DNA from 2 places in the Arthrobacter sp. GCM10027362 genome. Region 1 is predicted to be linked to the other one. Evidence: riboswitches for the same ligand, from Rfam matches in the RefSeq annotation. Region 1 holds a riboswitch; the other holds the start of a gene.
What was found. Region 1 has a riboswitch for S-adenosylmethionine ahead of acs (acetate--CoA ligase). Riboswitches for the same ligand answer to the same signal wherever they lie in the genome.
Positions count from the first base shown of each region.

Region 1 (3,484 bases):
GCCGCCGCCTCGTCCACGACGCCCAGCTGCAGCCACACGGCCTTCGCGCCGGCCTCGATCGCCTGGTCCACCACCGGGCCGACCTTCTGCGAGTTCACGAAGCAGTCCACGACCTCGACGCCGCCGGGGATGTCCGCCAGCTCCCGGTAGCCCTTCAGCCCGAACACCTCGGCGCCCTCCAGGTTCACCGGCACGACCTCCATGCCCAGGGTGTCCATCAGGTAGCGGCCAATTCGCGGCGCGACCCGCCGCGGATTATCGGACAGGCCGACCACGGCCCAGCGTGCCGGCGCCGTGAGCAGCCGCCTGATGACTTCCGGATCGTTGACGTGTGCCATACCGCCAGCCTAGGCCGCCTAGGGACCCGCCGCGAGCCTTCGCGGGAGGTCAGCCCACCCGCGGAGGCACCGGCCGGAAGGCCGATGCCCCGGATGGCAGCGACTCGGTGACGAGCTTGCCCCCGAAGGCAACCAGGACCAGACCGGTCACCCGGTCGATCACCGCCAACGACTTCGGGCTGGCCAACCAGCGCCTGGCGTAGCCGCCGCCGAGGATCAGGACCGCGAACCAGGCCAGGGACAGCACACAGTGCACCCCGGCCAGCACCGCCCCCATCAGCAGCGGTGCGGTCCCGGCGGGGAGGAACTGCGGAATCGCGGCGATGTAGAAGACCCCGACCTTGGGATTGAGCAGGTTGGTACCGGCCCCGACCAGCCAGCCCTGCCACGGCGATGCCGCCACCGGCGCCCGGGCCTCGGCCGCGGCGTGCCCGGCGCTCCCGCGGAAGGACTTCCAGATCATCGAGGCCCCGAGCCAGAGCATGTATCCGGCCCCGGCCGTGGTCAGCACCCGGTAGGCCGTCTCCGAGGCGGTCAGCAGCGCGGAGATCCCCACGGCCGCGGCGATGCCCCACAGCATGGCCCCGGTGGCCACACCCAGCGCGGTGGCCCACGCATAGGAACGGGTACGGGTCAGCGAGGACCTCAGGACCAGGGCGGTGTCCAGGCCCGGCACCAGGGTCAGCAACCCCGCCACCACGGCGAAAGCCAGCACGGCATCAAGAACCGTCACGGATCCAGACTAGAAGACGCAGGAACTGCCGCCGGGCGCGCCCCGGCGCCGTCGTATGTTACGGCGGGTTAGGAACCGGTTTGACCGCCGCGCACCCGGTGGCGTTACCTTGAAGCAACCATCCCGAGCGGCTGAGAGACCTGGCTCTGTGACGCCGCAGCAACCCCGATGACCCTCACGGTCCGCGTAGGTGCTACCGCCAGGATCGATGGAGAGACCCCGGTAGATGCACGCCCGGTCCCGCCGTGGCCGCAGTTGACGGACCAGGTCGCTTCCTCGACAGGTCCGGGACGCAAGCAAATGGCACACACAAGGGGCGGTTCAAACACATGGGCGTAATTGCCGGCACCGAAGCAACGCAGCAGCTGGACGGACAGGACGAGGCCGCGCGCATTGCGTTCTGGGAGGACGCGGCGCGCCGGCTGGACTGGGCCGAACCCTGGCACACCGCGCACGCCTTCGAACCGGCGCGCCGGCTGAGCGGGCCCGAGGTCGCGGACGAGGACGCCGAGTACACCGTCCCGAAGATCGAGTGGTTCGCCGGCGGCCGGCTCAACGTGGCCTACAACTGCGTGGACCGCCACGTGGCCGCCGGCCGCGGCGACAAGGTGGCCCTGTACTTCGAGGGCGAGCCGGGCGACCGCCGCGCCGTCACCTACGCGGACCTGCAGAAGGAGGTCGCCAAGGCCGCCAACGCGCTGCTCTCGCTGGGCATCGGCCGGGGCGACCGGGTGGTCATCTACCTGCCGGTGATCGTCGAGACCATCGTCATCACCCTGGCCTGCGCCCGGATCGGCGCCGTGCACTCGCTGGTCTTCGGCGGCTTCTCCGCCGAGGCGCTGAAGTTCCGCGTCGAGGACACCCGCGCCAAGCTGCTGGTCACCACCGACGGCCAGTTCCGCCGCGGCACGGCCGTGCCGGTCAAGGCCAACGCGGACGAGGCGGTCTCCGGGGACAACGCCATCGAGCACGTGCTGGTGGTCAACCGCACCGGCCACACGGACATCGACTGGGTCGAGGGCCGGGACCTGTGGTGGGACGACGTCGTCGGCCCCGCCTCCGACGTGCACGAACCGGAGGCGTTCGACGCCGAGACCCCGCTGTTCATCATGTACACCTCCGGCACCACCGGCCAGCCCAAGGGCCTGGTGCACACCTCCGGCGGCTACCTGACCCAGGCCTCGTGGAGCCACGAGTTCCTCTTCTCGAACCCGGACCCGGCCCTGCGGGAGAAGGACGTGCACTGGTGCACCGCGGACCTGGCCTGGGTCACGGCGCACACTTACGAGATCTACGGCCCGCTCTCCAACGGCGTCACCCAGGTCATCTACGAGGGCACGCCGAACACCCCGCACCCGGGCCGGCACTTCGAGGTGATCGAGCGCTACAAGGTCACCAGCTACTACACCGCCCCGACCCTGGTCCGGTCCCTGATGGGCTGGTTCCCGGACGGGATCCCGGCCGAGTACGACCTGTCCTCCATCCGGCTCTGCGGCACCGTGGGCGAGGCGGTGAACCCGGAGGCGTGGAAGTGGCTGCGCAGCCAGGTCGGCCGGGACACCCCCGGCGGGGTGCCGATGGTGGACACCTGGTGGCAGTCCGAGACCGGTGCCACCGTGCTCTCCCCGCGCCAGACGGACACCGCGTTCAAGCCCGGCTGCGCCACCCGCGCCCTGCCGGGCCTGGCCGTGGACATCGTGGACGACGAGGGCCGGACGGTGCCCGCCAACGTGCAGGGCTACATCGTGGTCACCCGGACCGGGCCGGCGATGGCCCGCACCGTGTGGGGCAATCCGCGGCGCTACCTGGACTCCTACTGGCGCAAGTACGCCGCGCAGGGCTGGTTCCTGGCCGGGGACGGCGCCCGCTTTGACGCGGACGGGGACGTGTGGATCCTCGGCCGCGTGGACGATGTCATCAACATCTCCGGGCACCGGCTCTCCACCATCGAGATCGAATCCGCGCTGGTCTCCCACCCGGCCGTGGTGGAGGCCGGGGTGTGCCCGACGTACGACGCCAAGACCGGCCATGCCGCCACCGCGTTCGTGGTCCCGTCGGACAGGTCCCTGATCGGCACCGCGGCGCCTGCGGGGCAGGTGGCGGCCACGGCCGAGGAGCTGCGCCGGCACGTCGCGGTCCAGATCGGCCCGATCGCCAAGCCGCGGGAAATCGTGTTCGTTCCGGACGTGCCCAAGACCCGGTCCGGCAAGATCATGCGCCGGCTGCTGACCCAGCTGTTCGAGGGGACCACGCTGGGCGACACCACGAGCCTGCAGAACGAGCCGTGCATTGCCGAGATCAAGGCGATCTGCGAGGCCCGCTAGGTCCCGGTGGCCGAACTTCCCTGCTCTCCCCGTTTCCCTGCATAAAGCCCCTCGTCAGGCCGTTGCTTGAAGGTGAAAGCAGGGAAGGA
Region 1 covers NZ_JBHTML010000092.1:9,688-13,171, reverse strand. Annotated here, with positions in the region: gene ACFQ36_RS13595 (CoA-binding protein) at 1-338, opposite strand, end outside; gene ACFQ36_RS13590 (LysE family translocator) at 388-1,071, opposite strand; SAM riboswitch class I at 1,187-1,286, shown strand; gene acs (acetate--CoA ligase) at 1,401-3,395, shown strand.

Region 2 (5,496 bases), on a different contig from region 1:
GGGCTGCACCGGCAGTTTGCCGTCAAGCGCGTATACGGGCAGGGGAACCCGCCGGGTGAAATGTCCAATCTATTGCATCAGGACGTCAAGGTCGGCGACGAGGTGGTGCTCAGCGCACCCTTCGGCGACGTCGTGCTGGAATATTCGGACCGGCCCGTGGTGCTGGCCAGTGCAGGTATCGGCATCACGCCGATGGCGGGCATGCTCTCCCATTTGGCCAAAGCCGGTGCCCAGCGCACGGTCCGGATGCTGCACGCGGACACCTCGCCGGAGACTTTTGCCCTCCAGAACCAGATCAGCGAAGACCTGCGAAAACTGCCTGATGCCACCCTGACCAGCTGGTTCGAGCAACCTTCCGATCAGCCGGCCGACGGCGAACTGTCCGGGTTCATGGACGTGAACACGGTGGAACTTCCGGAAGACGCCGAGTACTACCTGTGCGGCCCGCTGCCGTTCATGCAGTCTGTGCGCAGCACCCTCATTGCGCGGGGAGTGCCCGCCAAAGACATCCAGTACGAGGTGTTCGGCCCGGACCTCTGGCTGGCGGACTTCGAATGAAGGTGGGAGGTTCCTACCGCGTGCCGGCCGGCAGCCATCTCCTGGCGCCGGCCGCCAGCAGCAGCACCAGCAGGATGATCAACACGCCGTCGGCCGCGATGTAGAACAGATGGGTGGCCGACCCTCCCTGGGACAGGCCCGCGAGCACGCGGTCCGTCTCCTGGTTCAGGAGGGGCCGGATCACTGCCACCTTCACCAGCAGCACGCCCACCGCACCCCAGAGCAGGCCCCGGAACCTGCGGTCCACACCCGCGCGCACGCAGGAGAGCAGCAGCAGCGCGGCGATCACCAGCTCCACGATGTTCATGGCGGTGAAGACCAGCCGCCCGATGCCCAGCCCCAGCGGAATCGTGATGCCCGGTGCCTGGAATTTAAGCGGGGCCTCGATGAGTGAAATGCCGATGATGATGCCCAGCCAGCCGGCCGGGAGAATGAGCCGTGCGGCGGTCCGGGCCCGTTGCATGTGTGCCTCCTTGTCCTCCCTCCAACCTACCCGGCGAAGCTAGAGCCCGCGCTTGACCTGGGCCGGGTTGCCCAGTGCCACCACGTTGGCCGGCAGGTCCCTGGTGACGACGGCGCCGGCGCCCACCACGGTGTTCTCGCCGATCGTCACGCCCGGCAGGACGATGACCCCGCCGCCGAGCCAGACGTTGTTCCCGATGGTGATCGGCTTGCCGGCTTCGAGTTTGTCCCGGCGCTGCTGCGCATCCAGCGGATGGGTGGGCGTGAGCAGCTGGACGTTGGGGCCGATCTGCACGTCGTCGCCGATGGTGATCGCCGCGACGTCCAGGGCGGTGAAGTTGAAGTTGATGAACGTGCGGGCTCCGATGGAAATGTGTTTGCCGTAATCCACGTACAGGGGCGCCCGGATCTCCGTCCCCTCCCCCACCGATCCCAGCAACCGGCGCAGAATACGCTTGGCGGTGTCGGGATGGGCAGGCCAGATCCTCGAGTATTCGGCGGCAATCCGGACGGCGTCCCGGTTGGCGCGGGCCAGCACCGGATCATCGGCAATGTACAGGTCCCCGGCCAGCATCCGCTCCTGCTGGGTCCTTGGATCGTCCTTGAAGTAGTCGGTCATCCCGCTTCCTTTCCCTGTGCCGGCCGGCTCCCCGGTGAAGACCATCCTGCCGCTGCGGACCCGCCGGCGGTAGACCCGGCGCCGCCGGGATGCCGCAGCCCGCTCACCGCCTGCCCGCACGCTGTGCGCGCGGGGACCCCGGGCAGCTCCCCTGACCGCTCACTTCGCTCGCGGCGGGACCCTTGGCTGCTAGCTTGGGGGCATGGAATTCAGGTATCTGGGCAACAGCGGGCTGAAGATCTCGGAAATCACCTACGGCAACTGGCTCACGCACGGTTCCCAAGTGGAAAACGACGTCGCCACCGCCTGCGTGCATGAGGCGCTCGACGCCGGCATCACCACCTTTGACACCGCCGATGTCTACGCCAACGGGGCGGCCGAGACGGTGCTGGGCAATGCGCTGAAGGACGAGCGGCGGGAATCCCTGGAGATCTTCACCAAGGTCTACTTCCCCACCGGGCCCAAGGGCCACAACGACACCGGGCTCTCCCGCAAACACATCATGGAATCGATCAACGGCTCGCTGCGCCGGCTGCAGACCGACTACGTGGACCTCTACCAGGCCCACCGCTACGACGTCGAAACGCCGCTGGAGGAAACCATGCAGGCCTTCGCGGACGTGGTCAGGGCCGGCAAGGCCCTGTACATCGGGGTCAGCGAGTGGACCGCAGACCAGCTGCGCGACGGCCATGCCCTGGCCGCGGACCTGGGCTTCCAGCTGGTGTCCAACCAGCCGCAGTACTCCATGCTCTGGCGGGTGATCGAGGACGAAGTGGTGCCGGCCTCGGAAGACCTGGGCATCTCCCAGATCGTCTGGTCGCCGGTGGCCCAAGGTGTACTCACCGGCAAGTACAAGCCCGGTGCGGCGGTGCCGCCCGGGAGCCGCGCGGCAGACGAGAAGGGTGGCGCAGACATGATCAGGCGCTGGCTCGGTGACGATGTGCTCACCGCGGTGCACCGCCTGCAGCCGGTCGCCCAGGAGGCCGGCCTGACCATGGCCCAGCTGGCCGTGGCCTGGGTGCTGCAGAACCTCAATGTCGCCTCCGCCATCATCGGCGCCTCCCGACCGGAGCAGGTCAGCTCGAACGTCAAGGCCACAGGCGTGCGGCTGGACGCGGAGACCATGGCCCGGATCGACGAGATCCTGGGCGGGCTGGCCGAGCGGGACCCGGCCAGGACCAGGCCGCCTGCAGCCCGCCTCGCCTGACCCCGCCGGCCCCCGGCAAAAAATTGGGCACTGTCTGCTGCCCGCCTGGAAGAATTGGGCAGCAGGCGGGTGGACTCGGCAAAGACCGGCCGGAGTCTGCGTGCAGGCCGGCCGGCAGTATCGGCCGGCCTGCACACGTCCGGCTAGTTCTTGGTTACCTCAATGCTGACCGGGGTCGGATTGGCGAAGAGGTCGAGGACCGGGCAGTGGGCATCCACGGTCCGGCGCAGCTCCTCGTAGCGTTCCCGGGTCTCGGGGCCGGTGATGTTAACCTTCAGGCGCACGGCCTCGAACCCGGGACGGATCTGGTCGTCGACGCCGAACAAGCCCCGTACGTCAAGATCACCCTCGGCAGCGATGCTGATTTCATCAATTTGGATGCCCAGCTGGTGCGCGTACAGCCGGTACACGACCACCTGGCAGGAGATCAGCGCGCCGAGCGCGTACTCCACCGGGCTCGCTGCGGCATCGTCGCCGGCCAACCCGGCCGGCTCATCCACGCTGAATTCGTGCCTGCCGGCGGTGACGCGGGTGGCCACCGCCCCTACGCCGTCGCCGGCCGTCTTGAAGCTCAGCCGGGCATTGGCGGTGTCCTCGGCAATCCTGCGGCTCCAGAACCTGCCGGCCTCGTCCAGTCGTGCGGCGCGGTCTTCGGCCAGGTCCCGTACTGCGGTTTCGGTCATGATGTTCCTTCGTGTCGTGGCGCATGCCAGGCACGGCGCCATACTTACGCGGCCCGGTCCCTCGCCGGGCTGCGCCGAATCGTCACCTGGGGCACCCCACTACAGCGATGAGGGTTGCCGCCCAACCAGCCAGGGCTTGTCGTTGGGACTCTTGATTCCGTTCCCATCTTGGAAGCTGCAGGCAACGGCGGCAAGCAACCGGTAACACGGCGCAATACAGCCGACGCCGGTGCCAGTTCTCAGGCAGCGTCCACTATTTGCCGGGAGGCGGCATCTATTGACCAACTTCCGCCGGGAGGCGACACCAAATGACCAATTTGTGAAGGGGGAGGCTAGCGGACTTTGTCTTTGAGGAACTGGACTGCCCGGCTCCAAGCCAGTCTGGCCTCGGCCGGACGGTAATTGCCGGCAGGGTTCTGGTCATTGTGGAAGGCGTGCGGGGCGTCGTAGAAGTAGTATGTGACTTCGGTGCCGGACTCGCGCCGGATCTGCTCCGCCTGAGCCCGGGCCTTCTCCGCCGGGTAGGACCTGTCCTGCTCCCCGTAGTGGCCTTGGATGGCCGCGCGCACGCCCTTGAAGGAATCCGGCACGCCCCGGCCCACCCCGTAGAACGGCACCGCGGCGCTGATGCGCTCGCCCTGTTGGGCGGCGAGCGCCAGGACGAAGCCGCCGCCCATGCAGAAGCCGATGGCCCCCACCGTCGAGCTGGTCACCGCATCGCTGGAGAGCAGATAGTCCACGGCCCCGGCCAGCAGCCTCGCACCTTCATCCTCCGGCAGCTTGGCCATTATTTCGGCGGCCTCGGCGCGGTCGTGGGCGATGCGGCCGCCGTACAGGTCCGGCGCCAGCGCCACGAATCCCTCGGCGGCCAGCCGGTCCGCGACGTCACGGATGTGGTCCACCAGCCCCCACCATTCCTGGATGACGATCACTCCCGGGCCCTTGCCGGACTCCGGCAGGGCCAGGTAGCCGTGGGCCTCGCCTCCGGCGGAGGGGAAGGTGACGTTCTGGTGCGGGGTCTGCCGGGCCAAGGTTCCTCCTCGAAGATTGGGGCGTTGCCACAGTATCGACTCCGCCGCCGGTGCGGCACTCGCGTCCCGTATCAGGAACCGGCCGGATTTCCCCTTGAAAAGAGATTCTGCTGCCGCTGTGGAATGCAGCGTGGTCCCGATTCGAGGGCAAACCGGCGGGCGGTCAGCCTGGAGCGGGCCGTCCGGCGGCCGGCAGCGGGATCAGTTCCACGTCGCGCAGCTGTCCCGCCTCCGCCACAGCAGTCAGGTAGCTGCAGAACGGCTGCCGCCGCCGGTCGGTGGGCGAACCGGGATTCAGCAGCCTCATCCCACGCGGCGTTACGGTGTCCCACGGAATGTGGCTGTGTCCGAAAACCAGCACGTCCGCATCCGGGAACCGCTCATCCGCGCGGGCTTCCCGCCCGCGGGCCTGCCCGGTCTCGTGCACCATGGCGAAGCGCACGCCTTCGAGTTCCACCCGCGCCACCTCCGGCAGCCGCGCCCGCAGTGCAGCGCCGTCGTTATTGCCGTACACCCCCACCAGCTGCACGGCGCGCAGCCGCAGCTCGTCCAGCAGCTCCACGCACACCCAGTCCCCGGCGTGGAACACCACATCCGCCCGTTTGACGGCGTCCCAGACGGCGGCCGGCAGGCCGCGGGCCCGCTTGGGCACATGGGTATCGGCAAGGAACAGCAGGCGGGCGGACATGCGGGCATTTTCCCATCCGGCCCGAATATTGTCAGCCAACCCCACGTCCCCGCTCCGGGCCAATGCCGGGAAGCGGACGGCCTTCCAATTCCGGTGGGCGTCCGGGACTCCAGCACCGGCGGTGCCCCGGGGCGGCGAAGTTGGGGCGAGGCCCTCCAACCCGGAATAACGCCCGGGCGGCGCCGTGTTATTGCACAGCATGAACCCCGCCGCCCAATCCCCCGATGCCCTCGTCGAACGCTGGAAGC
Region 2 covers NZ_JBHTML010000006.1:29,755-35,250, reverse strand. Annotated here, with positions in the region: gene ACFQ36_RS02285 (globin domain-containing protein) at 1-558, shown strand, start outside; gene ACFQ36_RS02280 (hypothetical protein) at 572-1,021, opposite strand; gene ACFQ36_RS02275 (sugar O-acetyltransferase) at 1,061-1,639, opposite strand; gene ACFQ36_RS02270 (aldo/keto reductase family protein) at 1,842-2,846, shown strand; gene ACFQ36_RS02265 (OsmC family protein) at 2,990-3,529, opposite strand; SAM riboswitch class IV at 3,565-3,686, opposite strand; gene ACFQ36_RS02260 (dienelactone hydrolase family protein) at 3,862-4,560, opposite strand; gene ACFQ36_RS02255 (metallophosphoesterase family protein) at 4,724-5,248, opposite strand; gene ACFQ36_RS02250 (DUF1684 domain-containing protein) at 5,448-5,496, shown strand, end outside.
Region 2: linked by a shared signal. The riboswitch ahead of ACFQ36_RS02265 (OsmC family protein) and the one ahead of acs (acetate--CoA ligase) in region 1 are both predicted to bind S-adenosylmethionine.